Regions from separate parts of the Methyloceanibacter stevinii genome, predicted to be linked through region 2. Evidence: predicted binding sites of a transcription regulator. Region 2 holds the regulator's gene; the other holds the start of a gene.
What was found. The regulator PhoB, encoded in region 2, activates phosphate uptake and scavenging genes when phosphate is short. The targets are predictions, from matches to a motif close to TGTCATNNANCTGTCAT.
Positions count from the first base shown of each region.

Region 1: AUC70_RS03075 (inorganic phosphate transporter) is a predicted target of PhoB. The motif match lies at 11,813-11,829, and genes of this name have one in related genera.

Region 1 is NZ_LPWE01000004.1:129,164-143,989, reverse strand. Features, by position in the region: gene AUC70_RS03140 (TQO small subunit DoxD) at 1-99, opposite strand, end outside; gene rpmE (50S ribosomal protein L31) at 321-542, shown strand; gene AUC70_RS03130 (DUF1254 domain-containing protein) at 768-2,027, shown strand; gene AUC70_RS03125 (DUF1214 domain-containing protein) at 2,012-2,203, shown strand; gene AUC70_RS03120 (arylsulfatase) at 2,537-4,135, shown strand; gene AUC70_RS03115 (hypothetical protein) at 4,240-4,548, opposite strand; gene AUC70_RS17015 (hypothetical protein) at 4,953-5,120, opposite strand; gene AUC70_RS03110 (TonB-dependent receptor) at 5,190-7,259, shown strand; gene AUC70_RS03105 (hypothetical protein) at 7,290-7,604, shown strand; gene AUC70_RS03100 (ion channel) at 7,782-8,447, shown strand; gene AUC70_RS03095 (transglutaminase-like domain-containing protein) at 8,656-9,474, shown strand; gene AUC70_RS03090 (cold-shock protein) at 9,709-9,918, shown strand; gene AUC70_RS03085 (hypothetical protein) at 10,026-10,271, shown strand; gene AUC70_RS17345 (hypothetical protein) at 10,302-10,466, shown strand; gene lpxD (UDP-3-O-(3-hydroxymyristoyl)glucosamine N-acyltransferase) at 10,544-11,644, shown strand; gene AUC70_RS03075 (inorganic phosphate transporter) at 11,893-13,416, shown strand; gene rcdA (protease adaptor protein RcdA) at 13,471-14,001, opposite strand; partial or broken gene AUC70_RS16045 (DUF1192 family protein) at 14,291-14,428, opposite strand; gene AUC70_RS03065 (zinc-binding dehydrogenase) at 14,670-14,826, shown strand, end outside.
Region 2 is NZ_LPWE01000001.1:83,082-97,907, forward strand. Features, by position in the region: gene AUC70_RS00445 (LuxR family transcriptional regulator) at 1-588, opposite strand, end outside; gene AUC70_RS00450 (hypothetical protein) at 711-1,340, opposite strand; gene AUC70_RS00455 (hypothetical protein) at 1,479-1,727, shown strand; gene AUC70_RS00460 (alanine/glycine:cation symporter family protein) at 1,737-3,098, opposite strand; gene AUC70_RS00465 (2'-deoxycytidine 5'-triphosphate deaminase) at 3,174-4,367, opposite strand; gene AUC70_RS00470 (DJ-1/PfpI family protein) at 4,457-5,185, shown strand; SAM riboswitch at 5,226-5,304, shown strand; gene metZ (O-succinylhomoserine sulfhydrylase) at 5,393-6,592, shown strand; gene argE (acetylornithine deacetylase) at 6,597-7,760, shown strand; gene AUC70_RS00485 (Hsp33 family molecular chaperone) at 7,729-8,718, opposite strand; partial or broken gene argF (ornithine carbamoyltransferase) at 8,892-9,803, opposite strand; gene AUC70_RS00495 (aspartate aminotransferase family protein) at 9,846-11,027, opposite strand; gene AUC70_RS00500 (GcrA family cell cycle regulator) at 11,419-11,931, shown strand; gene phoB (phosphate regulon transcriptional regulator PhoB) at 12,027-12,734, opposite strand; gene phoU (phosphate signaling complex protein PhoU) at 12,751-13,485, opposite strand; gene pstB (phosphate ABC transporter ATP-binding protein PstB) at 13,513-14,259, opposite strand; gene pstA (phosphate ABC transporter permease PstA) at 14,376-14,826, opposite strand, start outside.

The DNA of each region.
Region 1 (14,826 bases), on a different contig from region 2:
CCGCCAGGCGGCGGAAAGGAAGACAAACCCCATGGAAATCGCGGAGGCCCGCAAGGCGAGCTGCTTCACATCCGCGAAACGATCATCCGTCTGGTCCATCCTTGTCCCTCTGGTTCCCAAGTGCATCCCGGCAATTCGGTACTAGAGCCCGGTTTTCCCGAATTCCAGTCACGAACGCGCGATCTTCGACGATGCCGCAGATGCTTGCTCTACCGGCGGTTCCGCGCTATAGGCTGCGGCCAATTCCGCTAGGACAACGATGATGCGACGCGGAGCCGCCCGGCAAGCCGGGGTGGCCCGAACAGACAAGGTTTTGAGCCATGAAGAAGGATATTCACCCCGATTACCACCAGATCAAGGTGGTCATGACGGACGGCACGGAGTTCCTCACCTACTCGACCTATGGCGCCGAGGGTGACACGCTGAAGCTGGACATCGATCCCAAGACCCACCCGGCCTGGACCGGCGGCGGTCAGCACCTGATCGACCGTGGCGGCCGCCTCTCGCGCTTCAAGAAGAAGTACGAAGGCTTCATCAAGTAGGATCTGGGACCCAAATCCCACGAAGAAAAAGCCGGCCTCTCAAGGCCGGCTTTTTTGTTGCCTGCGCCCCGGCAGGTGCCGGCTGTTCGCCGCCGTCTCCCAAAATTCCGAGGTTTGCGCGCCACACTAGGTTGGCACGATCCGCGTAGAGTGTCGCGTTGTTCACCGCTATGGTTCGCTAAGTCCGCATGGTCCCTTAGAACAGGCCAAACACGGGAGGTATCAATGTTGAAGCGACTGGCAATCAGCATGGCTGTGGCCGCTCTGGCGTCGGCAAACGCGATGGCAGAAGAAACCATCGACACCCGAGTCGGACCGCTGACCTTCACCCACGACTTCGAGAACGGTTATCCGTCCAAGGAAACACAGCAGAAGCTGTTCGATGAGATGGATTTCCAGCGGGCGACCCAAGCCTATATCTGGGCCATCCCGATCGTCAGCTTCGCGCAGTGGCAGAAAGCACATGAGGAGACCTTCGGCGCGAGTTCGGGCGACATCGTCCTCTACCGCGACACGCAGGACAAATACGGACTTCTGACCGCCAACACGACGACTCCGTATGCGCTGAGCTTCATCAACCTCGAAGAGACCGGCCCGATCGTCATCGATATGCCCGACGCGGACGTCCGCGGGGCCACGCACTCCATGTGGCAGATCGGAATCACGCAGATGACGGAGCCGGGGCGCTATGTCTTTTATGCGCCCGGAACGGAAGCCCCGAAGGTCGAGGGCGCCAAGGTCTTTGAAACTCCCACGAACAGCATCTTTTTCGGTATCCGCCTTCTCGCCAAGGACAAGGATCAGCAGGCGAAGGACCTTGCCGGGATTCAGATCTACCCGCTCTCCGAAATCGACGACGAGCACGAGACCAAGGTCACCGAAGTCAATCACAAGAAATGGCAGGGCTGGCAGCCGCGCGGGATCGGCTATTTCGAAGTGCTAGCAGACATCCTTGGACGCGAGCCGGTGGCGGAGCGGGACCGCTTCTTCATGGCCATGCTGAAGCCGCTTGGCCTCGAAAAGGGCAAGCCATTCGCGCCCGACGAACGTCAAAAGAAAATTCTGACCGAGGCGGTTCTCGTCGGAGAGGCAATGGCCAAGGCCAATGACTTCTTCAATCCCCGGCTGGAGCAGTCGCACTATGCCGACGGGTCTGCTTGGGAGATCGCAACGACGTCGCCGGTGGACCAGCGCTGGGAGAACTACGACGCACTCGATGGGCGCGCCGCTTGGTTCTACGAGGCCGTGACCAACGACACGGCCATGCAGTCGAAGACGCCGGGCCAGGGGCAAATCTATCTCGGGACGTATCGCGACTCAGATGGGGAGTGGTTGGACGGCGGCGAGAACTACACGTTGACCGTTCCCGCCGACGTGCCGGCGGCCGAGTTCTGGTCTCTCACGGTCTACGACGTGTCGACGCGCGCGCGATCGTCAACGAGCAGGTCGTCGCCGACAAGTCGTCGCGCATGGATCTCGACGTGAACGACGACGGCTCGGTAACGCTCTACATGGGGCCGGATGAACCCGAGGCGGGCACGACGAATTGGATTCCCACCGTGCCGGGCAAGGCGTGGTTCCCGTACTTCCGCTTCTACTCGCCGACCGAAGCCTATTTCGACCGGTCGTGGTTGCTGCCCGACATCGAAAAAGTAGGTTAAGGGCACAGACACAGTCGTCAGCTGGCGTCCGCTTCAAGAAGAAGTACGAAGGCTTCATCCAGTAGGATCTGGGACCCGAATCCCACGCAAAAAGCCAGCCCTTCGGGAGCCGGCTTTTTTGTTGTCTGCGCTCGAGCGCCCCAGGAGCGGCGACACCCCGCTTCCCCCGATGAGACGCAAGCTGTTACGGGATCCGGCTGCCGCGCTCCGTCTTGATAGAAATTTCCGTCTGTAATTTGCGCGCCCACGGTGGTGTCCTTTTCACCAGACTGGCGGGCCCTATCCGACCTGATCCCTTCAAGAACCCGCTGCGCCGGTCATGGGAGGAAAGTGATGAGGCACTTCACGGCAATCGTGGGTCTGCTCGTGGCGACGTTCGCTGCGCCGGGAATAGCGTGGGCGCAGGACACGGAAGCGGCGAGCAAGAAACCCAATATTCTAGTGATTTGGGGAGACGACATCGGCTGGCAGAACGTGAGCGCCTACGGCATGGGCACCATGGGCTACACGACGCCGAACATCGACAGCATCGGCAACGAAGGCATCAAGTTCACCGACCACTACGCTCAGCCCTCCTGCACCGCCGGCCGCGCGGCGTTCATCACCGGTCAGTATCCAATTCGCTCCGGCATGACGACGGTGGGGCAACCCGGCGATGCGCTTGGCTTGCAAGCGGCTTCTCCCAGTCTCGCCGAGGTCCTCAAGTCGGCGGGCTACCGGACCGGCCATTTCGGCAAGAACCATCTCGGTGATCGCAACGAGCACCTGCCGACGGTCCACGGATTCGATGAGTTCTTCGGCAACCTCTACCACCTCAACACCCAGGAAGAGTCCGAGCAGCGCGACTACCAGCGTTTCGGTGAGGCCTATGCCGGCAGTCTCGAAGATTACGAGAAGAAATTCGGCACCCGCGGCGTCATCCACTCGTTTGCGAGCGACACGGACGACCCGACGGAAGATCCCCGCTTCGGCCGCGTTGGCAAACAGACCATCGAAGACACCGGACCTCTAACCCAGGAGCGCATGAAGAATTTCGACGAAGGGGAAGTCATTCCCAAGGCGCTCGACTTCATGACGAGTTCGAAAGAGGAAGGGAAACCGTTCTTCATCTGGCTGAACACAAGCCGGATGCATCTCTACACGCGGCTGAACGACAAATGGCGCTACGCGGCCGAGGAGTACACGAGCGAAGCCGACTATCACGGCAGCGGAATGCTCCAGCACGACCACGACATAGGCCTGGTGCTCGACTTCCTCAAGCAGCAGGGTCTCGATGACAACACCATCGTCTGGTACTCGACCGACAACGGCCCGGAACATTCCTCATGGCCGCACGGCGCGACAACGCCCTTCCGCGGCGAGAAGATGACGACCTACGAAGGCGGCGTCCGCGTGATCTCAATGCTGCGTTGGCCTGGCACCATCGCGCCCGGGCAGGTGCTCAATGGCATCCAGAGTCACCAGGACATGTTCACGAGCTTCGCGGCAGCCGCAGGGGTGCCCGACATCGTGGAGCAAATGGAAACGGAGAAGAAGCAATACATCGACGGGGTCGACAATCTCTCCTACTGGACAGGCAAGTCGCCCAAATCCGCGCGGACACATATCTTCTATTATTACGAGAGCAAGCTGATGGCCGTTCGCATGGGGCCGTGGAAGTTTCACTTCTCGACGAAGGAGGACTACTACGCAAACGTCATCCCTCGAACGGTTCCGCTTGTTTTCAACATCCGCATGGACCCGTTCGAATCCTATTTCAGTAAGGACTCCTACGGACACCTCATGCAGAAGGTCTCGTGGCTAATCCAGCCGATGGGCGAACTGATGGCCCAGCATCTGCAGACCCTTGCGGAATACCCGCCCGTGCAAGGCGGCAAATCCTTCGACATGTCGAATGTGGTGGAGGAGTTCGTCAACAAGGCTAAGCAATAGACGAGACGATGCGTCCACCTCGACGACTGGGTTTCGGCGCCCTGAGACGCGCTGCCCTGATCAATTTAGGCGTCCGAGGCAAGCCCGTGGACACTGCCACGCGATCAATCCTCGTCGTTGTCGGCCCCGTGGTGCTTTTCGCTGAGGATAAAAGCCAACTCATCGCGCATGATGCGATTCAGCTCGTCGATATGCTTGGCTGCTCTGGCAAGGACGTCCCGAGCCTCCTCGTTGGAGGGAACGCGATCCGGCGATGCCAACAGCTCCGTATACCGCCTATGAAGCGCGCTATTCACCATCATCATTTTGGCCAGCAATGTGGCCTGCAAGGTCACAAGCTCTTCGAAGCTCAGCATGTCGGGAGAGGAATGGGCGAGACGTTCGTCTCGAAGTAGATGTGTCCACCAGTTCAACTCGACTCTCCTTCAGAACGGCGCCATCGCGCATTTCGAGGCGATGTGGAGATGCGGTACGCGTTTGAGCCGCCTGCCGACACTTTACCAAGTGTGGAGCGTGAAGGCCCGGTTCCTCTGTAAACCGGGCCTTCCGCTTGCGTCAGCGCCGTCCGCCCCTCGCCCATTCCAGCATCGAGCCACGTGAAGCGTCCGGACCGAAAACGGCCCGCGGGACGCTTGGCAGGACAGGTCTTATGTTATAACGTCACGCACTATTGTTATGATATAACACAAAAATGCGTGGGGGCAGTTATGGTTCAGGGGCCAAACAGGGGCATCGCGCTCCTGTGCGTATTTCCGTGTGGATTGGCAGTCGGTATGGGCGCGGCCACCGCGCAAGAAGCCGGGGAGGTTCAAGATGTCTATGAACTCCCCGCGATCGAAATCACGACGGCGAGTCCGGTAGAGAAGCCGAAAAAAGCTTCGAGCGGCGCCTCGGGCGCCTCTAGAGCGCCAAGCCCTGCGCGCAGAAGCACGCGGCCCGCCAGCCCTTCGAGACCCAGCACGCAAACGTCGAGCCGTTCGCGCACACCGGCGCAGCCCGCGCCCGTACAGACCGACGAAGTCTCGACATCGATATCCCGGCCGGCATTTCGATCGTGAGCGGGGCGGACAGCTTCGTTCCCGTGACGGTCGCGACCGAGAGGGAGATCCTTGCGAACCCCGGCGCGACGATCACCGACAGCTTGCAGAACAAGCCCGGCATCTCCGGCACGACCTTTGCGCCGGGCGCCAACAGGCCCATCATCCGCGGCCTCGACAGCTATCGCGTCCGCATCCAGGAGAACGGCATCGGAAGCCACGACGTATCGGCCATCTCCGAAGATCACGCGATCCCGATCGACCCCTCGGACGCCGACAAGATCGAAGTCGTCCGCGGTCCCTCGACCTTGCGCTACGGCTCCCAAGCGATCGGCGGCGTGGTGTCCGTCGAGAACCAGCGCATTCCGACGTACCTTCCCGAACATGGCTTCTCGGGCATGATCAAGGGCGGCGGCAACACCGTGGACGCGGGCGGCGACGGCGCCTTCAGCGTGACCGGCGGCTCAAATGGCATCGTGCTTCATGCCGACGGCTTCATTCGCGACTACGAAGACTACGAGACGCCGCTCGGCGAAGAGCTGAACAGCTTCGTGAACAGCAAGGGCGGCTCGGCGGGTATCTCCCACGTCTGGGACGACGGCTTCATCGGCGTGTCCTACGCGCGCTTCGAGAGCCTGTACGGCATTCCCGGCGAAGAGGCGGAGGAAGGCTTCTTGCCGCGGATCGATCTCGTGCAGGACAAGGTTCTCGTGAAAGGCGAGTGGCGGCCGGAATCGTCCGGCATCGAGGCCGTCCGCTTCTGGTTCGGCGCGTCCGACTACGCTCATGACGAGCTCGAGCGGCATAGCGCGGCCGGTCACGATCACGAGGAGGAAGAGCACGGTCACGACGAACATGAAGAACACGAGGAGCACGAGGAAGAAGAGGCTGGCGATTTCGAGATCGGCTCGGTCTTCACCAACGAGCAGCAGGAAGCCCGCATGGAGATCCAGCATTCGCCCGTGATGAGCCGCTACGGCGAGGTGCGCGGGGCGGTCGGCGTTCATTGGGATCATGCCGATACGGCAGGCTTGAGCTACGAAGGCGATTCACTCCTCGAGCCTGCGGACACCGAGAGCATCGCCGGGTTCTGGTTCGAAGAACTCGAAGCGTCCGACCGGTGGCGTTTCCAAACCGCGCTGCGGGTCGAGAGTGCCAGCGTCGACGGCTTCGGCTATTCCAGCATCGCCGATCCCGAAGCACCCGTGACCTACAGAGGCGATCGCACGTTCGTACCCGTGAGCGGCGGACTTGGCGCGCTGTACGACCTTGGCAACAACACGGTCTTGCGGCTGAACGGTCAAGCCGTCGAGCGCGCACCGGCAGCGGCGGAGCTCTTTTCGAAAGGCGCGCACCACGCAAGCAACACGTTCGAGATCGGCAATCCCTTCCTCAACGAGGAAAAGGCCCAAACGATCGAGCTGGGCTTGAAGCGGCCGGTCGGCAAGTTCCGCTACGACGCCAGCGGCTACTACACCAACTACGATGGCTTCATTTACCGGGAGCTCACGGGCCTTACCTGTGGCGTCGATCTCGATTCATGCGAACGGGAAGATCACGACGAACACCACGAAGACGGCCACGAGGAAGAAGGCCACGGCCACAGCTTCGACCAAGTGCTGTTCAAACAGCGCAACGCCGTGTTCTACGGCGTCGAGCTGCTCGGCGAGTACGATGTCGGGTCGGTTTGGCGCGGTGTCTGGGGCATCGACGGTCAATACGACTTCGTTCATGCCCGGTTCGACGACGGCGAATATGTGCCGCGCATGCCGCCGCACCGCCTTGGGGGCGGCATCTACTATCGGGACAGCAACTGGTTCGCACGCGTCGGCCTGCTGCACGCCTTCGAGCAGAACCAAGTCGCCCCGGAAGAGCCGACGACCCCCGGCTACACGCTGCTCAACGCCGAATTGAGCTATGTGGTCGCGAGCGCAGGGCCGGGCGTTCTTGCCCCAACGATGCGGATCGGCGTGAAAGGCGATAACCTCCTGGACGAGAAGGTGCTGAACTCTGCCTCCTTCAAGCGGCGTGAGAACGTGCTGGAACCAGGCGCGAATGTCCGCTTTTTTGGAAGCATGCGGTTCTGACACTTCGGGAGGATCAGGAGGAACAATGTCATGACCGAGACCAATGTCGAAGCGCACAAGGACCATCTGCGCTACGAGCAGGACCATCTGAAATGGTCGGCGGACCACATGCGTGCGCTGGCAATTCTCAAGCGCGTGGAGGCTCACATCTTCACCCATGAGGCCGAAATCGCTGCGCACCGCGCGGAAATCGCATCCCACGAAGAGACCATCGAGCATGGCGATGCTCACGCGCCGACACCCTCGGAAGGGAAGCACAGGAAGATGGGCCATACCCACGCGGCGTCCGGTCAGAACCACGACCGCCTCCTGACCGCGATCGCCGACCTCGAAAAGTTTCTTTGAGGGCGCGAAGGCTTCATCGCGTAGAATTTGGGGCAACGTCCCAGGCAAAAAGCCGGCTCTTCGGGAGCCGGCTTTTTTGTTGGTGGCAACGCCAACGACTATGCTTGCCATGATCCCACCGAAGGATGATTCGACGGCGCGGCTCGTGGCCGCCCTCACAACGAGAGGAGGCCTCCGATGCGCCTGAAGAAAGTGCCGAACTTCGGCGTCTTGCTACTCATTTTGTGCCTCTTGATCGTCGTTGCGCCGATCGCCACGAGTCCCGCCACGGCCTTCGGCATCGAGCTGCTTTTCAATGTCGTCTTCATTGCCGGCGCCTATTGGTTGGCACGGGGAGACAGCACGCGGTGGGTCTATCTCTGCTTGACGCTGGCGGCTCTCATCACACGTTGGGGAGCCCTTCTGACAGGGGCCCAATGGCTGCAAGTGACGTCGGCCACGGTCACCCTGGCCTGGTTCGCTCTCAGCATCGCGCTGATCTTTGGCGAACTGGCCCGGCGGCGTGACGTCGACGCCAACACGATCATGGGTGCCGTTGTCGCGTATCTGCTCCTGGCCGTCGCGTTCGCGTATCTGTACGGCATCATCGAACACATCCAGCCCGGATCGTTCGCCGGGCTTCCGGCGAACACCGATCGCGCGCACTTGGGCGACGCGCTCATCTATTTCAGCCTCGTGACCCTGACCACCGTGGGATGTGGGGACATCGTGGCCGTGTCGGGCCCTGCCCGGCCGCTGGCGGGATTGGAAGCAGCCTGCGGGACGCTTTACGTCGCCGTCATGATCGCTCGGCTCGTCGCGATCGAGGTTGCCGCCAGGATTCGCGGCGAAGACGGGCGCTGAACAGGCGATACTGCGCCTGGACGAGGCCCTCTGGTGGCACCGTTGCCATACGTAGGACAAGCCCGCAGTGCTCACATGGCGCGCCGGCCAATTCCTTGACCGAAGGTCGCCAGCGGGAAACTTTGCATTGCATGGCGGCGCGAACGGACCAAGTACGTTAGACTAGCGTGCCACTGCATCGGCACGTTCCTCCAATTGGAAGAAAATCATGCGCCTGCGACTGGGTTGCCGCCTCAGCTACCGGCTAACTGCGCCTACCCCGATGATCCTGCTCTTGTGCGTGCACTACTCACGCACGAGCGACCTTGAGCGGCCTGATCTGCTGACCACCAGCCCCGCGGTGCCCATCGAAAGCTATCGGGACGGCTTCGGCAACTGGTGCAATCGGCTGACCGCGTCCGCAGGCGAATTCTGTGTGTCGACCGACGGCATTATTCGCGATGCGGGCCTGCCTGACGAAAAGGACCCAACCGCCGAGCAGCACGCTGTCGAGCGGTTGCCGAGTGAGGTGCTGACCTTCCTCCTCGCGAGCCGCTATTGTGAGACTGATATTCTGTCTGACTTCGCGTGGCAGCAATTTGGGCAGGAGCCTCTCGGCTGGATGCGAGTACAGGCGGTCTGCGACTTCGTGCACAACCGTATCCGGTTTGGGTACGAGTTTTCCCGAGCCACGCGCACCGCGGTGGAAACACTGAACGAAGGAGTCGGCGTCTGCCGCGACTTCACCCATCTGGCGATCACGCTTTGCCGCTGCCTCAATATACCGGCGCGATACTGCACTGGATATGTCAGCGATGCCGGACAACCGCCGCCCTATCCGCCGATGGACTTTGCGGCCTGGATGGAGGTCTACCTCGCGGGACGGTGGTGGGTATTCGACCCGCGCAATAACGACGTTCGCTTGGGCCGAGTCCTCATCGCAAGAGGCCGTGACGCGGCCGATGTGCCGTTGACACACAGCTTCGGCCAGCACGAGCTGGTTGACTTCAACGTCTGGATTGATCACGCAGACGGCAGTGCGATTTAGTAAGATCCGCCAATTTCAAGACAAAGCAGCCGTTGCCCGAGGCAGCCCCGCGCACGACATCTTGTGGTTTTCGCCAAATGCGCCTATATAAGGCGATCGACATTTGGCCGGACAATTGGCCGTAGCGCTCAGGCGCACGTTTCAGACCCTCCCAAACATCGACAATCTCGCTTCGAGACGCGCCTTTGCGCGTCTTCAGGCACGACTGCATACACTTGGACGAAAGGAACCCCGATGAATACGGGAACCGTTAAGTTTTACAACGCCACTCGTGGCTTCGGCTTTATCGCGCCCGCCGATGGCGGCAATGACGTGTTCGTACACGCCACTGCGCTGGAGCGCGCCGGCATCACGCACCTGACCGAAGGTCAGAGCGTCACATTCGACACTGAGGTCGATCGCCGCAGCGGTAAGACCGCTGTGAGCACCATTGAGGCCGCATAGTCTTTTCAGACTAACGCCTTAGTGAATTAGAGCCGTCCCTTCGGGGGCGGCTCGTTAGCTTTGCCCGAACCTGTCCATTGGACTCCGAACCGACACAAAGGTCCGATATGAGAACGTCACTGACCACGCGCATGACAGCTGCCAAGCGTAGTGCCGAGTTCGTTCGCAGCCAAAGCCAACAGCGCCATGACAACTTGATGCGCGATCAGGAACGGGAACGCGAAGCGACCGCCAATAAGACCGCCCGCCTGCGCGAGCTTCGACTAGCGAAGGAAGCTTCCGAGAAGGAAGAGGCGGCTCTGAAGCCTGCGCCGGCCAAGCGCCCCAGACCGCGCCGATCGAAGCAAACGTGATCGAGATTCAATAAAGACGCCGAGGTGCAGATGGCTAAGCCAAACTACAATTTTCAGAAAGCAGAGCGAGAGCGAGCGAAGACTCGGAAGAAGCAGGAAAAGCTCAAGCGGCTTGAGGAAGAGACGGCCAAGCGCCAAGCGGAGCGCGTCGGTGAGACCGATCCGGATACCTCTACCGATGCAGGTGAACCCTAACCCGAAACGGCAGGCCATCGCGTTTGTCCCAGCCTGAAAGGCGCCCAACGCTTCCTTTCGCCCTGGCAGCACAGTCCGTGAATGGCCGTTGCAGTTTCGATTCCAGTCTTGGAGGAACCGTGGAACACCCTGGCTTTTTTGACCGCGGGAACCCCGTCTCACTCAGATGCGTCGCCGACGCGGTCGGCGGTGAGTTGAATAGTGCCGACGATGGCCTAGCTGAAGTCGATGACTTGCGCGCCTTGAACGACGCGTCCGCCACGCACCTCACATTTTGTACCGGTCCCAAATACGCCAAGGATCTCTTCGCCACCAAGGCGCGGGCCTGTCTCATCAAACCCTCCGACGTCAGCCTCGTTCCCGCAGACGTCGTCCCGATTATCACCGACGCCCCCCATCGCGCCTTTGCCATGGCGATAGGGCTTCTCTATCCCTCGTCGCTCCACCCCGAGGAGGACTCGCCGCACGCGACCATCGGCGGCCCGCTGGTGCACCCGACCGCCAAGATTGGCGAGGGTGTCACGATCGGGCCCGGGGCCGTTATCGGGCGCGAGGCGAAAATCGGTGCCGGCACCACGATTGCAGCGGGGGCCGTGGTTGGCTACCGCGTGTTCATTGGAGCCGACTGCTTTGTGGGTCCTGGTGCGTCCGTAACACATGCCTTGGTCGGCAATAGAGTCACGCTTCATGCCGGTTCTCGCGTCGGCCAGGACGGTTTTGGCTACGTCATGAGCCCGGAAGGGCATTTCAAGATCCCGCAAATTGGACGGGTCGTCATTGGCGATGGCGTCGACCTTGGCGCCAACTCGACAGTCGATCGGGGCTTCCTCACGGACACGAAGATCGGTGAAGGAACCAAGATCGATAACCTCGTTCAGATCGCCCACAACGTGGTGATAGGACGCCACTGCATCATCATCTCCCAAACGGGAATTGCGGGATCGGCCCAACTTGGCGACTTCGTGATCCTGGGAGCCCAGTCCGGCGTGGTGGAACACGTCAAGATCGGCGATGGCGCGCTGATTGCCGGCATGGCCCATGTGAAGGACGATGTGCCGAGTGGGGCCCGGATGGGTGGAACGCCGGCCCGTCCGTTCAACGAATGGGCACGCGAGATTGCCGCCGTGAGACGGCTGGGCAAGAAGCGCCAACAGTTGGACGGATCGAGCCCCCTGTAGAGTGGGAGTGCGCTCACAGGTCGATTAGGTTTTGCGGGTGCCCGTCCGGCCAAAATCCCACAGACCCGCCGCGACGTCTCCGAGCGCACGGCCCCCAAAAGGCGGGCCGGCAGCAAGCACTCGCTCCCCCTGACAACTCAAGCTGGCATACTCGGAAGAGCCGATCGTTGTCATAGCTCTGTCATAAGCTTGTGAGTCCGCCGGAAACTTCTTATGACCTCGCTTAGGAAAGCGGGGGCACGCACCTTATGCCAGTGCAGAACGGCGATGAATCAGCGGTCGGCTTGGGCAGCACCAAGAAGCCTTCTCTCGACAAAGACCTCCAGAAAATCGAGCAGTTGGAAGAAGCGACCCGGGCGGTATCCCGCGCTTGGCCTTCCGTTGGAATTGCTGTCCTTTTTCTCGGTATTGCGGGCATTTTTGCCAGTTTCCAGGCAGGGGCCGCGCATAGCAGCGTACTGATTATCGCCGCCGCGATCATCGGTGGTTATATGGCGCTGACAATTGGCGCCAACGATGTCGCCAACAATGTCGGCCCGGCAGTGGGGGCGCGCGCCCTCACCATGACCGGAGCGCTTGTCATTGCTGCGATCTTTGAATTTGCAGGCGCCATGATCGCCGGCGGCAGCGTTGTCCAGACCATTTCCAAAGGCATCATCGATCCGAATCTCGTTCCGAGCGGCGAAGTGTTCGTATGGATCATGATGTCCGCCCTGTTGGCATCGGCGCTTTGGGTCCATCTCGCCACCTATCTTGGCGCCCCGGTATCGACGACGCATTCAATCGTCGGCGGTGTCCTCGGCGCGGGGTTAGCGGCCGTGGGCGCAGAGGCCGTCGACTGGTTCGTGATGGCGTCCATTGCCCTCAGCTGGCTCACCTCGCCCTTGATCGGCGGCGTGATCGCCGCCGCGTTCCTCGCCTTCATCAAAATCAACTTGATCTACCAAGAGGACAAAATCACTGCTGCGCGGCGATGGGTGCCGGTCCTGGTCGGGATCATGTCGGCGGTGTTTGGGGCCTATCTGGTCATCAAGGGTCTGAAGCACGTCTGGAAACCGGGCCTGCCGGCGATCACGGCTATCGCGATCCTCATCTACGCCGCGGCCTATCTCGCGGCCAGGCCCTGGGTCCGCAGACAGTCGGAGGGCATGGAGAACCGCAACCAGAGCCTGCGGAAACTCTTTCACCTGCCGCTGATCTGCTCCGCGGCGCTTCTGTCATTCGCACACGGCTCCAACGACGTCGCCAACGCCGTCGGCCCCTTGGCGGCGATCGTCAGCAGCGCCACGACGGGAACGCTGGTGAGCGCCGTCGGGGTACCCTTATGGGTCATGGTGATCGGCGGGGCTGGTATCAGTCTCGGCCTGTTCCTGTTCGGTCCCCGCATCGTCCGCATTGTGGGCGATCAGATCACCAAGATGAATCCGATGCGCGCGTTCTGCGTCGCGCTCTCGGCGGCCCTCACGGTGCTGGTCGCCTCGCAGCTCGGCCTGCCGGTATCGACCACGCACATCGTTGTCGGCGCCGTGTTCGGTGTCGGTTTCTTTCGCGAGCACTACACGGCGCGCAGCCGGCGACGGCGGAACTATGTGAGGACGCATCGAAGGCACGCCAAGGGCCGGAGCCGCGCCTTGCTGCCGGATGAATTGAAGCACCGAAAGCTAGTGCGGCGGTCCCACTTCTTTGGCATCGTCGCCGCCTGGGTCATTACCGTCCCGTCGGCCGCGGCGCTTGCCGCCGTAACCTTCCTCTGCGCCGATTGGCTGCGCTAGGCGACGGACGCGCCATAGAGGCAAGCAGACACTTGATAGGTGCTGGCGACGGCCCTATTCGCCGTCCCGGCCGAAAGCGGCCTGGAGCCGCGAGAAATGCGCGCCGACAGGATGATGGGCATCGGCATCCGGCTGCTTGAAATCCATCATCTGGTCGAGCCGGACCACCTGTTCCTGCAGCTTCACGCTCTCTTCGATGAGGGCGCGCAGCCGCTGCGGCAGCGATTCGAGGTCGCGCACGGGGCGTGAATCTTCCACTGGGAGCTTGATTTTGCGCTGTTCCTCGAGCGCCTGCTCGGGGGTCAGCTCGCCCTCGGTCACGGCCCGGCGGATCAGGAGCCAGGAGGCGAGCTGCATCAGCCGCGTGGTGAGACGCATGCTCTCCGTGGCATAGGCTAAGGAGTGCGGCGGCTTGAGCTGGCGCGCCTCTTTGCGGCCGTCGCCGTCGAGATAGGCCGCGGCCGCCTCGACCAGCGCCATGCCCTCGCGGAAGACGCTCTTGAATTGATCGGAGCGCGCGAATTTCGCGCCAAATGAGACGGTTACGCCGTCACCATAGCTCGTATTTTCGGTCTTCCCCGCCATGTCCCCCGGTACTCCATCGCCCCTCTTATTGAGCGGCATACTATGCCATGGGCCAGCGCTGTCGTTACCTTCCGTTAGGAAAGGTTAAAACGCAAGCTGTGGCGAGCGGAGGGCAAAAAAAAGGAGCCGCCGAAACGGCGGCTCAGGAAGTTAACAGGGAGGCGTCAAACAGAGTGGAACAGGCCACTCAGATCCAGAGGACTGGATAACGATGACTTTACGGGTGAGTCCCTAACAACCGGTTAAGACTAAGGCCCTCTTTACCTAAAGAAACTCTGTCCGGGCCGGTCTAGCTCTTGAACGCGGCCTCCGCGGCGCTGCGCGAGGATTGCTTCTCGGCGAGCAAGGCCTCGACGCGCGCGATCTCGCCTTGCAGCGTTTCGATCAGCGCCAGCAATTCGCCCTCCGACAGCGTGGATAGTCCTGGCCGATCTCGTGGCCCTTCGGCTTTTTCGGTGTGAGGTCGTTGAGGTCCATGGTCGAAATCTCCGCATCTCGCGCCGGTCGTCCCACTTGTGCGACAGCGCTCATCCTAGCATCGCGCAGCCGTCTTCTCTAAGAGTGAAGAAGCAACGCAGAATGGGGACGAGAATGCTGCCAGAGACCATGACCGTGATCGAAGTCCGCGAGCCGGGCGGCCGGAACAATTGACGCCGGGAACGCGGCCCATGCCGAAGCCTGCCGCGGACGAAGTCCTCATCGCTGTTGCCGCCGCGGGCATCAACCGGCCGGACGTGCTGCAGCGCCAAGGTCTCTATCCCGCGCCCAAAGGCGCCTCCGAACTCTTGGGGCTCGAAGTCTCGGGGCCGGTCGTCGCCATCGGCG
Region 2 (14,826 bases):
GATCCAGCGCATCACCTCTTTCTCCCGGGGCGTCAGCGGCGTATGCGCTTCGCTGCCGCGCACCTGCTCCAGAAGGACGCGCTTGAGCGCTTGATGGCTGTAGAGCGAGATCAGCTCGACCGCGCGGCGCGCGTCCTGCGAAAGATCCGGGTTCCGGCCGCACGGGCTGAAGACGGACAGCGCTCCCGACAGGGTGACGATCGGGATGATCAGGCCGTCATTGACGTCGAACTCCCGCGCCTCCTCGATAATGCGCTTGTCGGCCCGGTTGAGGTCCCGGCGCTCGACCACATCGCTCCACGAGAAGGGCCGCACCGAATCGCGCAATTCCGTGACCACGGGATCCCGCAGGACGTAATTCTTCTCTTCGTAGTGGTCGATGTAGTCCTGGGGCCGGGTGTTGAGATGCACGCCCTTCTTAAAAGGCTCGCCGGGGCCCGGCATGATGAAACTGGTGACGCAGGTGAAGCCGTACCAAGCCAGCTCCTCGGAGATCGCGGAACAGATGGCGTCGTAGTCCTTCAGACCCTCGATCTTCTCGACGAAGTCGAGCGGCCGATGGGCATATGGCGAAGGCGAACTCTCCAATGTGCAAGCCCCATACGAATAAGTGCGACGTGCAATTGTTGCATCTAAGAATTGCAAGTCAACAAGACACTCCCGTTTTCGGCCAAAAATGGGAGCCTGCAGCGCATTAGCCGCACACTGACTTACTGGTCCGAGCCGGACTCGCTGTCCTCGGCCTTGTCGGGCTCGCTGTCGTCGCCCTTGATTTCAAAGGGAAGTTCAAAGGACGCGGACTTCTTTCCGAGCTTGTCGGTGAATTTCAGTTCCGCCACGTACTTGCCGGTCGGCGCCTCGGTGAAATCGATCGTGAGGGCCGTCATCACTTCCATATTGTTGTCGCGGCTGTCGAAGGTGAAGGTCCCAAAGCCCGCCTGCTCGCCAAGGACCTTGCCCTCGCTATCCTTCAGGATCAGGTCGGAGACGAGCTCCGCGTGGTTCAGACCGCCCTGCTTCTTCCAGGTGAAGCCCACGGGCTCCACATAAATGAAGAGCTTTTCGCCGGGCTTGAAGACGGTGTTGGGTCGGGGGTCGTAAATGCCGTAGCCGGTCGGCGCGGACTTCACGAAGAGGGCCTCGCGAAACATCAGCGGGCCTTGCTCCCAGATGCTCAGCGCGGCTTTGCGGATCGTATTGTAGGCATCGAGGTCGTTGCCCTTCTTCGCTTCGCTTGCGGCAGTCTTCGCAAGCTCCTGGACGCTCTGGGCGTGACCTGGCCCTCCGGCACCGACACTCGCGACGAAAGCCAATAGAAATGCGATCGCACCGTGTCTCATCGTCCCCCCTGAACCCCTGAAATGCCGCTTACTGCTCGGAATTCGTGACAATCGCATATGGACCGGCCTTGCGCTACTCCAAGGCTGCGTCACCAGGGCAGGATTGCTCGCCAGGGAGCTCCATTCTAGTGTCCGGCCATGCATGCATTCGCCGAAGCACTCTCCGATCCGGCCCTGCGAGGCGCCTATCTTGCGTTCTCACTGGTCCTTCTGATCCTCCCGCTCGTCCTGATCTGGCTGTGGTACCGCCAGCGCGCCAAGGCGGGCACTGTCGACCGGCCCATGCTGATCCGAGTCGGCCTGCTCACGCTGCTGTGGATGGTGGCCAACGCAGCGGCCCTCGGCTTCCTGATGTGGGCGGAGACGGTGACAAAGACTGGCGGCTAGGCACAGAGCCTAGAACGGATTGTTCTCCGACTTCCCACGGGTCGCGAAGAACTCCTTCGCCGCGGCGAACACCACCGGGCTCAGCAGTGCCAGCGCAATCAAGTTCGGGATCGCCATCAGCGCGTTGAGCGTATCGGCCAGCAGCCATACGAAGCTGAGTTTGACGGTCGCGCCGAGGATCGGTGCCAGCGACCACAGCACACGGAACGGCACGATGACCTTCACGCCGAGAAGATACTGCCAGGCCCGTTCGCAGTAATAGCTCCAGCCCAGGAGAGAGGTGAAGGCGAACACCGCAAGCGCGATGGAGGTGATCTCGCTGCCCACATTCGGAAGCGCGGATTCGAACGCGCTCGAGGTGAGTTCGGCGCCGTTCAGTCCGCTCGTCCAAGACCCCGTGCTGAGAATCACAAGAGCGGTGAAGGTGCAGACGAGGATCGTGTCGATGAACGTGCCGAGCATGGCCACGAGCCCCTGGCTGACGGGCCCTTTGCATTCGGCGGCCGCGTGGGCAATCGGCGCGGAACCGAGCCCGGCTTCGTTCGAGAACACGCCGCGGGCCACGCCGAAGCGGATCGCCGCCCAGACGGCGGCGCCGGCAAAGCCGCCCGTGGCCGCTGCCGGCGAAAAAGCATGCTCGAAGATCAGTCCGAACGACCCCGGTATCGCACCGGCATTGAGCACGAGCACGATGGACCCCGCCGCGAGGTATCCAATCGCCATCACCGGCACCAGCGTGCCGGCGACGGCGGCGATGCGCTGGACGCCGCCGATCAAAACGAGACCGACAAGGGCTGCCAGGATCACACCCGTTAGCCAGAACGGCATGCCGAAGGCCGCATCCAACGCGTCGGCGACGGAGTTGGCCTGGACCGTGTTGCCGATGCCGAACCCGGCAAAACCCGCAAAAAGAGCAAAGGCCGTCCCGAGCCAGGCCCAGCGCGGCCCGAGACCGTTCTTGATGTAGTACATGGGGCCGCCGACATACTTGCCGCGCTCATCCACTTCGCGATAGCGCACCGCAAGCACCGCCTCGGCGAACTTCGTGGCCATGCCCACCAAGGCGGTCATCCACATCCAGAAGATCGCGCCCGGGCCGCCGATGAAAATCGCGGTCGCGACACCGGCGATGTTCCCCGTCCCGATGGTTGCGGCGAGCGCCGTCATCAGGGCCCTGAAGGGTGTGATCTCGCCTTTGCCTTCGGCGACCCGGCCGTGCCAGAGCATGGCCAGCGCAAGCGGAAGATCGCGCACGGTGCGGAAATGCAATCCGATTGTGAGGAAGATTCCGACGCCGAGCAGGAGCACCAGCATCGGCACGCCCCAAACGACCCCGCTCAGCCACTGAATGGCCGATGTCAGCGTCTCCATGCCGTTGCTCCCCCGTGTCCCCAATACGGGCCACCGCTTCCCTGATGCGGGCCCTACCCCAGATGTAAGATAGGCTTAGGACTGACGAAAATGCTTCGACAGCTTCAGCCCCTGCGCCTGATAATGCGAGCCGATGCCCTGGCCGTAAAGGGTTTCGGGAATCTCGGTGAGCTTGTCGTAGACGAGCCGGCCAACGATCTGCCCGTCCTCGACGATGAACGGGATGTCGAGACTGCGGACCTCGAGAACCGCCTTGGCGCCCGGCACCTTGCCGGCCGAATAGCCGAAGCCCGGATCGAAGAAGCCGGCATAGTGCACCCGGTACTCGCCGATCATCGGGTCGAACGGCGCCATTTCCGCCACGTATTCCGGCGGCACCGAGACGCTCTCCTTCGAGGCGAGAATGTAGAATTCCTGGGGGTCCAGGACGAGGCGCTGGTCGCTCCCGAGATACACCGCCTCCCAGTACTGCCCGACGTCATAGCCGCCGACATTGTCCATATCGATCACGCCCGCATAGCGCCGGGCGCGATACCCCACGATGCCACCGGCTTCGACCGGCGCCAGGCTGATGCGCAGGTTGAGCCCGTCGCGGATCGCGGCCTCGCCTTCCACGAGCCCGACGTCCGAGTGGATGGCGCGCAAATGCTTGTCGCCGATCCGGCCCGGCGCTTCGTCCGACTGCTGACTGACGCGGCGGCGGAATCGAATTTGATTGAGGCGCGTGCCCGTGCGCACCTTGACGGAGAAAGTCCGCGGGCAGATCTCCGCGAAGAGAGGACCCCGATAGCCCTCTTCCACGTAGTCGAAGCTCTCTTGATAGTCGGCAATCAGCCGGGTGAACACGTCGAGCCTGCCCGTGGAACTCTTGGGGTTCGCAAAGGCCGCGATCGTCGGACGCAGATTCAGTTGCTCGATCAGCGGGACGAGGTAGACGCAGCCCGCTTCGAGCACGGCCCCCTTGGTCAGATCGATCTCGTGAAAGGTGAGCCCTTCGAGCTTGTCGCGCACGGTTGCCTTGGTGCCGGGCAGGAAGCTCGCCCGGATGCGATAGGCGACCTCACCCAAACGGAGATCGAGGCTCGCGGGCTGGATCTGGGCTTCTTCGATTGGAACCGAGCCGCCGAGCTCGCCCGCGGCGATGAGCGCGCGGAGCGCCTGGCTGGGCAGGACGCCGGTCCGGGACAGGGCGCGGCTCGCCCCGTCCGCGGCGCCTGTAGCGGCCGCAACCCCGGAGGCTGCGTCAAAAACTGGGTCAGGCTGGCTCATAACCGATCTTCATTGCATTTGCCGCGTGGCGGGTCATCCTGCGAATACGATTCTCCCCCGGATTCACACGGAACACCAGAGGGCATCCCATGATCCCGGAAGGCCGGATTCCAGACGATCAGTCCCTCGAGATCGGCTCGTTGCTGTTCGAGGGACTGGACCAGATCGACCTCACGGGCCCGTTCGAGGTCTTTGCCCGCCTGCCCAACACCACCACCCGCCTTTATGGCCTGACAGACGCGCCGGTGAGGGATGTGGGCGGCTTGCAGCTCACGCCCGATGGCTCGGTCCTGGACGCGCCCCAGCTCGACGTGCTGCACATTCCGGGCGGCGGGGGCCAGGAAGCTCTCATGCGGGATGAGGCCCTGCTCCATTGGATCCGCCGGCAGGCCGAAGGGGCGAGAATCCTGTTCTCGGTTTGCACGGGCGCCATCTGCGGCGCCGCGGGTCTACTGAAGGGGCGGAAGGCCACCACCTATTGGACCGTCCAGCATCTGCTGCCTTTGTTCGGCGCGACGCCCGTCGATGCCCGTGTCGTCGTGGACGGCAGTTTGGTCTGCGCGGGCGGCGTCACGTCGGGGATCGACGGGGCCTTGCGCGTGGCGGCGATGCTGCGGGGCGACGAGGCCGCGAAAACCATCCAGCTCGCCATGCAGTATGCGCCGGACCCGCCCTTCGATGCTGGCAGCCCCGATACCGCACCGGAAGCCGCCGTTTCGGCCGTCCGGAATGCGACCGCCGAACTGACCGCGCGGCGGGAACAGACAGCGCGAGAGGTGGCCCGCCGGCTCGGCGTCTCGGTGCCGACCAACGGGTAAAGCCGCCCTTTTGCTTGACGGCCCTCCCCCCACGCGACATTAATCTGCCTGTGGTGATTTGGCCGGCCGGCTTGCAGCCACGTAAAACAAGTCGCTAAAAGGGCCGCGGACGACACGCTTCCCGGCTTTTGGCACTTGCCAGATCCGGGTTTTTTTATGCCGCCGGCCAGAAACGCGTCTTGCGAAAACGTATGAGGAGTGTTGGTCATGGCCGGGAATAACAAGAGCCGCGAGAGTTGGAGCCCCGCCACGCAGTTGGTGCACGAGGGGACGCTGCGCAGCCAATTCGGCGAGACGTCTGAAGCGATCTTTCTAAACTCGGGCTATGTCTACGAAAGCGCCGAGGAGGCCGAGTCCCGGTTCAAGGGCGACACGGACGGCTATGTCTATAGCCGCTATGCGAACCCGACCGTCTCCATGTTCGAAGAGCGCATGTGCGCTCTGGAAGGCGCGGAAGCCGCCCGCGGCACATCGAGCGGCATGGCCGCGGTCGCAGCCTCGCTCCTGTGCCAACTCAAGGCGGGCGACCATGTCGTTGCCAGCCGCGCTCTATTCGGCAGTTGCCTCTACATCGTCGAGGATCTGCTGCCGCGCTACGGCATCGCCTCCACCCTCGTGGACGGCGGCAATCTCGGCGCGTGGGAGGCGGCTGTCAGGCCCAACACCAAGGCCTTCTTCTTCGAGACGCCAACCAATCCGGTCCTGGATCTGGTCGACATCGAGGCTGTGGCCAAAATCGCCAAAGGGTGCGGTGCGCTGACCATCGTCGATAATGTGTTCGCGACGCCGCTCGGCCAGAAGCCCCTGGCCCTCGGTGCCGATATCGTTGTCTACTCGGCGACGAAGCACATCGACGGGCAAGGACGGTGCCTCGGCGGCGTGGTCTTGGGGCCCCAAGAGTTCATCGACGAGACCTTGCATACGTTCCTCAAGCACACCGGCCCCTCGCTGAGCCCGTTCACGGCGTGGGTCCTGCTCAAGGGGCTGGAGACGCTGCCCTTGCGCGTGGCCCGTCACTGCGAGTCCGCCGCCCGCATCGCCGATTTCCTGGCGGACCGGCCCGGTGTCACACGGGTTCACTATCCTGGCCGCCCGGATCATCCGCAGCACGACATCGCCAAGAAGCAGATGGCGTTCGGCGGGCCGCTCGTAGCCCTTGAGGTCGGAACACGGAAGGAAGACGCTTTCGCCGTGCTGAACGCGCTCGATATCGTCAAGATCAGCAACAATCTCGGTGACGCCAAGAGCCTCGCCACGCATCCGGCCACCACGACGCATCAACGCCTTAGCCCCGAGGCCCGCGCGGACCTCGGCATCTTCGACAACACGATCCGGATTTCCATCGGACTCGAGGACGCCGGCGATCTGGAAGCCGATCTCGATCAAGCTCTCGCAACATTGACTTAGCAGCATGCCAACACCGCCAAGCACGCAGGACGCAATAGGGCTTCTCGCAAAGCTCATCGCCTTCGATACGACGAGCGCGAAATCGAATCTCGATCTGATCGCCTTCGTGCGGGAGTACCTGGACGGTCATGGCATCGCCTCGACCTTGGTGCCTGACGGCGACGGCAAGAAGGCTTGCCTCTTCGCCACCATCGGCGAAGGCGATGGCGGCGTCGGGCTCTCGGGCCATAGCGACTGCGTGCCGGTGACCGGGCAGTCCTGGACGTCAGACCCGTTCACACTGACCGAGCGCGGCGGCAAGCTCTACGGCCGGGGCACATGCGACATGAAGGGCTTCATCGCCTGCGTGCTCGCCTCCGTGCCGCTGTTCAAGGCGGCGCCGCTCACGGAGCCCATCCACATCCTCATCTCCTATGACGAGGAGGTGGGGTGCGTCGGGGTCCGGCCGATGATCGCGCGTCTGGAGCAGGATCTGCCGCGCCCGCGTGTCGTGATCGTTGGCGAACCCTCCGGCATGCAGGTCATCGACGGACACAAATGCATCGACGTCTTCCGCACGACGGTCACTGGCAAGGAAGCGCATTCCAGCATGCCCGCAATCGGCGTGAATGCGATCTCCGCTGCTTCCAAGCTCGTCGAGGAAATCGACCGCATGGCCGCCGAGGTAGCGAGTACCGAGAACGATCCGCATTTCGATCCGCCCTACTCGACGGTAATGGTGGCCATGGTCGACGGCGGTACGGCGCCGAACATCGTGCCGCGCAATTGCGATGTCCTGTGGCAGCTTCGCGGGTTGCCCGGCACCAAGGCCAAGGACGCACCCGCACGGCTTGAGGACTTCGCCGAGAAAACGCTGCTGCCCGGCATGCGCGCCGTCGCACCGGATGCTTCCATCGACACCAAGACCGAAACGGCCGTACCGGCCTTCTCTGCGGGGCCAGATTCCGAGGCCGTGTCTTTGGCGATGATGCTGACCGGCGCGAACCGGCCTCCGGCGTGTCCTATGCCACGGAGGCCGGGCTCTTCCAGGACGCGGGCTGTTCGGCGGTCGTGTGCGGGCCCGGCAAGTATCGAGCAGGCGCACGCGGCGGACGAGTTCGTCGCACTGTCGCAGATCGAGGCGTGCCTCGCGTTTCTCACCAAGTTGACCGAGCGGATGAGCGCGTAAGGGATGGGCCGTGCCGCCTAAGCGGCGCGAAGTCCTTCGGGTCGAAATCGTAGTGCGCGTTGCAGAACTCGCAATTCACCCATAGCTGTCCGTCGACCACCATGTCCGAGAGCTCTTCACCAGAGAAGCGCTGGAGCATTTCCCCGACGCGCTCCCGCGAGCAGCTGCAATAGGTCGTCAGCTCGATGGCGTGATAGACGCGCACCTGTTCTTCGTGGAAGAGACGGAACAGGAGCCGCTCGGGCGCCAGCGTCGGATCGAGCAACTCATGATCCTCGACCGTTTCGGCCAGCGATTTCGCCCGGGTCCAATCTTCCTCGAACCGCTTGGGGCTGATGATACCGCCTTCGCGGGTCAGCTTCTGGACGAGCAGTCCGCCGGCGCGCCAGGTCCAGGCGCCCTCGCCGTTCTCCCCGGCTTGGAAATGTCGCGCAACGGCCAGCCGCAGGAAGCTAGGCAGTTGCTCGGATTGCTTGAAATAGGTGTCCGCGGCCTCGGCAAGGCTGCTGCCTTCGAGAGGCACCACACCCTGATAGCGCTCGGCGTCCACACCTCGATCGATGGTCATGGCGAGGTGGCCTGTCCCCAGCAGAGCCGCGTCGTCGCTGTGGTCGAGAGCTGCGAGCTTCTTCTCGTCGAACCGGGCATAGGCTCGCATCGAGCCCGGAACCACGAAGTCGGCGACGAGCAGATCGACGGCGCCGTTGGTGGAGGCCTGCAGGATCAGCTTGCCGTCTGACTTGAGCGACGCTCCCAGTAGCGCCGTCAGCGCGACGGCTTCGCCAAGCAGGCGCGAGACGGGTTCTGGATAGTCGTGCCGGGACAGGATCGTGTCGACGGTAGATCCGAGTTTGACGAGACGCCCAAGAACGTCCGCTTGCTCGGCCTGAAACGGCAGCAAGACGTCGTCCGCCGGTAGTGCGAACTCGATGGCCTCGGTGGAGGCGGTTTCGCTCACCGCTTGCCTCCGCGCTTACCCGCCCGTTTCTTGGCGAGTTTCTTCGCAGCGCTTTTCTTGGACGCAGCCTTCCTGGGCGCAGCTTTCTTTGTGCTGGCACCCTTTCGCTTGGCTGGTGCGGCCTTGCGCGCGGACCTCTTCTTTGCCGCCGCCCGCACCGGCAGGCGGCCGTTGTTCAAGCACCAGACCAGGATGGCCTTTTGCGCATGCAGCCTGTTTTCGGCTTCGTCCCAAACGACCGACTGCGGTCCGTCCATGACCGCATCGGTGACCTCGTCGCCCCGATGGGCGGGCAAGCAGTGCATGAAGATCGCATCGGGCTTGGCGAGCGCCATCAGCGCCTCGTCGACCCGGAAGGGCTCGAGAGCGCTCTTGCGTGCTTCGACATCCTTGTCGCCCATGGAGACCCAGGTGTCGGTCACGATGCAGTCAGCATCCTTGGCGGCCGCGCGCGCGTCTTCGATAACTTCGATCTGCGCGCCCTCGGCACGGGCCCAAGCCAGAAGATCCGGGGCCGGGCCAAAATCCGCCGGGGCTGCGATACGCAAGGTGAACCCGAACCGCGCCGCAGCATGCACCCAGGAGGTCGCAACGTTGTTCGCGTCGCCGATCCAGGCAACCACGCGGCCCTTGATCGGCCCCTTGTGCTCCTCGAAGGTGAGGACGTCGGCCATGATCTGGCAGGGATGGGACCTCGCCGTGAGCGCATTGATGACCGGAATGTCGGAATACTCGGCGAAGTCCAGCAGTCCCTGGTGCGCACCGGTGCGCAGCATGATCGCATCCACGTAACGCGAGAGCACCCGCGCCGTATCGCCGATCGTCTCGCCGCGGCCGAGCTGCATGTCCTGGGCGTTCAGCACGACCGCTGCGCCGCCGAGCTGGTGCATGGCCATCTCAAACGAGACGCGCGTCCGCGTGGACGGCTTCTCGAAGATCATAGCCAGGACGGCGCCTTCCGGTACGGCAAGGCCTTTCGGGACTTTGCGCGCCTTCTTCAGGGCGGCGGCCGCATCGAGGATTGCGCGCAGAGTCCGCGTATCCAGTGCGTCGATATCGAGAAAATGGGAAGGCGTCGAAGGCATGAATGGATTGTCTTGAAATTGGGGAGGCTGAAACGAAGGGGCCTAAACCGCATCACCCGTTTTCAGGGCGACGCAAGCGGCATCGATGGTACGGCTGGCGAGATCGATCTCCTCCTCGCCGACGATCAGGGGCGGAAGCAACCGCACGACATTGTCACCGGCCGGGACGGTCAGCATCCCCCGCTCGCGCAGGGCCGCGACAAGCTTGGTATTCTCGGGCTTGCATTGCAGTCCCATCATGAGCCCCTGGCCCCGCACTTCGGCGATGATCTCGCTGTGCTCGTCGGCAAGGCCGGCAAGCTGCTGCTTCAATCTTAAGCCCATTTGCGCGACATGTTCGAGAAAGCCCGGCTCCAGGACGACGTCGAGCACGGCGTTGCCGACGGCCATGGCCAGCGGATTGCCGCCGAACGTGGACCCATGCGTGCCGGGAACCATGGCCTGGCCCACAGCCTCCGTGGTGAGGCAGGCGCCGACCGGGAAGCCGCCGCCGAGCCCTTTCGCGGAGGCCATGATGTCCGGCGTGATCTCCGCCCATTCATGCGCATAGAAGCGGCCGGTGCGGCCGACGCCCGACTGCACCTCGTCGAGGATCAGCAGCAGCCCCTTCTCGTCGCACAGCGCGCGCAAGTCCTGCAGGAAGCGATACGGCACGTCGCGCATGCCGCCCTCGCCCATGATGGGCTCCAGAAGCACGCCGGCGGTCTCCTCCGAAATCGCGTCCTCAATGACGTCGATGTCGAAGCCCGCCACCTGATCGAACCCGTCCACGGGCGGCCCGAAGCCTTCCAAATGCTTGGCCTGGCCGCCGGCGGCGATGGTCGCGAGCGTCCGGCCATGAAAGGCGCCCTCGATGGTGATCAACCGGTAGCGTTCCGGCGCGCCGTTGGCGAAATGATAGCGCCGGGCGCATTTGATCGAGGCCTCCACGGCCTCGGCGCCGGAGTTCGCGAAGAACACGCGGTCGGCAAAAGTTGCATCGCAAAGCCGTTGGCCGAGCCTCTCCTGACCGGGAATGCCGTACAGGTTCGAGACATGCCAGACCTTCTGCGCCTGCTCGTTCAGCGCGGCCACCAGGTGCGGGTGCGCGTGCCCGAGCGCGGTCACCGCGATCCCGCTCGAGAAGTCGAGATAGCGCTCACCGCTCTCGTCAAAGAGAAAGGCACCTTCGCCCCGCGCGAAGATCAATCCGCTGCGGGCATAGGTCGGAAGGAGAGCCGACATGAAACTTCCGTGTTCTTGAAACAAAAGTGCCGCCAACGGGCGGCAGCAAGCTTTGTCAGAGTGTTAGGTCTGCACCACACTTGAGTCAATCTGTCCTTATGACCCGCTTATCCAACGGTTCTCCACGCTTCTATTCAGCCTCGGGTTTGTGCTCAGCGCGGAGTGATGGCAGAATCCAATGGTTCCGGTGGAAAACGAGGCACACAAGCGTGGCGGACGCTTGTCGGTTCCTACCGGCCTTAGTAGGGTAATAATCGTTCGGCTACCAGATGTCGTAGGCATGGTGGACTCCCGAGCGATCATTTCTCAGCAGTAAATCCGAGTATTGCGAAAAAAAATGCCGTCGCTAACGACGGGTGGAATCTGAGTCCAAACTGAGGAGGCCGAAATTATGGCTTGGACTGACGAAAGAGTTGAACTGCTGAAGAAGCTTTGGTCCGAAGGACTGAGCGCGAGCCAGATTGCGGGACGCTTAGGCGGAGTGACCCGTAACGCGGTTATCGGCAAGGTGCATCGGCTCGGACTGTCGGGACGCGCGACCAGTTCCCGGTCCAGCGTTCCCCGGCCGAGACGCACCCAGGCGCCACGGCAAAACAGAGCGCCGTCCATCACTTTCGGCACGCGCGGCAACGTCGCGCTGAAGCCGACCTATGAAGAAGAATACGAGGCGGCTCCGGCGCCGGCTCCCGTCGAGGAACTGGTGATCCCGCTGCATGAGCGCGCCACCATCCTCACGTTGAAGGAGTCGATGTGCAAATGGCCGATCGGCGACCCGACCGAAGAAGGGTTTCACTTTTGTGGACGCAAGAAGACCGGCACCTCGCCCTATTGCGAGCATCATGCCCGCATGGCGTTTCAGCCGGTTCAAGCGCGGCGGCGGGAGAAGCGCTCAGCCACTGGCTGAATCACTCTTCCGAGAGCAATCTCTGTCTGAGATACGATTGAAGGCGCCGGGGAACCGGCGCCTTTTTTCTTGGTTGGCTGACTTCCCGAGCGGACCTAGGCCGTCTCTTCCAGCTTGTCGGAAAACGCGTAGCCGGCGCCGCGCACGGTGCGAACCGGGTCGCGTTCGCTGCCGCGCATCATGGCCTTGCGCAAACGGCCGATATGCACATCCACCGTGCGTTCGTCGACATAGACGTTCCGCCCCCAGACCCCATCGAGGAGCTGTGCACGGCTGAAGACGCGGCCGGGGCTCTGCATCAGAAACTCCAAGAGCCGGAACTCCGTCGGCCCGAGGTGAACCTGGCGGCCGTTGCGCGTGACACGATGGGAGTCGCGATCGAGCTCGATATCTCCCACCGTCAGCACGGAGGCGATGCGCTCCGGGTTGGTGCGGCGGAGAATTGCCCGCACCCGTGCCATCAGCTCGGGCAGGGAGAAGGGCTTCACCACGTAGTCGTCCGCGCCCGTCGTCAAACCCCGAATGCGGTCGTTCTCTTCGCTCCGCGCCGTCAACAGGATGATCGGTATCGTCCGCGACTCCTTGCCCGTACGCAACCGCCGGCACAGCTCGAGCCCAGACAGGCCCGGCAGCATCCAATCGAGCACGATCAAGTCCGGCGAATTTTCCGCAATTGCGACTTCGGCCTCGTCGCCGCGATGCACCACATCGACGGCAAAGCCTTCGGCCTCCAGATTGTACCGAAGGAGAAGAGCCAGCGGCTCTTCATCCTCGACAACCAGTACCTTTGCTCCCGCGTTCATCACGGACATCCCCCAGTTAGAAGGACGAGCTTCTCAACGACGTATAGGCCGTCGAACTGGTCGTATCGCCTTTCGGACGCTGATCCGTGATCGGCCGGCCATGCACGAGATAGTATACCGTCTCGGCGATATTGGTCGCATGGTCGCCGACCCGTTCGATGTTCTTCGCACCGAAAAGCAGATGCGTGCATAGGCCGATATTCCGCGGATCTTCCATCATGTAGGTGAGGAGCTCGCGGAACAGCGAGTTGTACATCGAGTCGATCTCTTCGTCCTTGTACCAGACGTTCAGCGCCCGTTCGGCATCGCGCTCGATGAAAGCATCAAGCACGTCCTTGAGCTGGCTGAGCGACAGCTCGCCCATGTGCTTCAGGCCCAGCATCAACTGCTTCGGCTGCTGCTCCGTCACGACCGCGACGGCGCGCTTGGCGATGTTCTTGCCAAGGTCGCCAATCCGCTCGAGATCCGTTGAAATCCGCAAGGCTGCCATGATCTGGCGGAGATCGTAGGCCATCGGCTGCCGCCGGGCGATCATGATGACCGCCTGCTCTTCGATCTCGCGCTGAAGCTGATCGATCTCCTCGTCCTCGCCGATCGTGTTGGCGGCAAGGTCCGGATCGCGGCGATCCAGAGCCTCAAAGGATTGTCCGAGAACCTTCTCCGCAAGGCCGCCCATCTTGGCGATCTTGTTGTTGAGGAGCGATAGTTCCTCCTCGTAGGACCGGACTGTATGTTCGTTCTGTTGTTCCATGGGGGGCGGGACTCCTGAGCGCCGATATCAACCGAAGCGACCAGTGACGTAGTCTTGGGTACGCTGATCGGACGGGTTGGTGAAGATCGTCGACGTGTCATTCACCTCGACGAGCTTGCCGAGATGGAAGAACGCCGTACGCTGGGACACACGTGCGGCCTGCTGCATCGAGTGGGTCACGATCGCGATGCAGAGATTCTCTTTGAGCTCATCCATGAGTGTTTCGATGGTCGCCGTCGCAATGGGATCGAGCGCAGAGCAAGGCTCGTCCATCAAAAGGACTTCCGGGTTCACCGAGATGGCCCGGGCGATGCAGAGACGCTGCTGCTGACCGCCCGAAAGGCCGGTACCCGGCGCATCGAGCCGATCCTTCACTTCTTCCCAAAGGCCCGCCTTGATGAGGCTGGTCTCGACGACCTCATCCATTTGAGCCTTGGTGGCACAAAGGCCGTGCAAACGCGGCGCGTAGGCCACGTTCTCGTAGATGGACTTGGGGAACGGGTTCGGCTTCTGGAACACCATGCCGACGCGGGCGCGAAGCTGCACCGGATCGACCTCGGGGGCATAGATGTCTTCGCCGTCGAGGCGAATATCACCCTTTACCTTACAGATATCGATCACATCGTTCATGCGGTTGAGGCAGCGCAGGAACGTGGATTTGCCGCAACCGGAGGGACCGATCAGGGCCGTCACCGACTGACTGAAGATCTCGAGGTTGACGTCGAACAGCGCCTGCTTGTCGCCATACCACAGGTTGACGTCCGTCGCCTTCATCTTCAGCTCGCCAAGTGCGGAAGAAGCGGCGTCGCCCGTCTCCTTCGGCTCGGCGGGCTGCTCGACCGTCGTAGCAGGCCTGTCTTCCACCTTCGCCTCCATAGCTTCGGTCCCCTTTACCATTTGCGTTCGAACCTGTTGCGTAAATACACAGCCAAACTGTTCATCACGATCAGGAAGGCCAGCAATACCATGGTCGCACCGGCGGTGCGTTCCACGAAACCACGTTCCGCCGACGATGCCCACATATAGATCTGCACCGGCAGGCCTGTGGCGGGCTCGAGCGGAGTCGTCGGATATTCCACCACGAAGGCGACCATGCCGATCATCAGGAGCGGGGCGGTTTCACCCAGCGCTTGCACGAGACCGATAATTGTCCCGGTCAGAATGCCCGGCAAGGACAACGGCAGGACGTGGTGTCCGATCAACTGCATCTTGGACGCTCCGACGCCGAGAGCCGCCTCGCGGATCGACGGCGGCACCGCGCGGATGGCGGCTCGCGTCGTGATGATGATGGTCGGGAGCGTCATGAGTGTCAGCACGAGACCGCCGACGAGGGACGCCGAC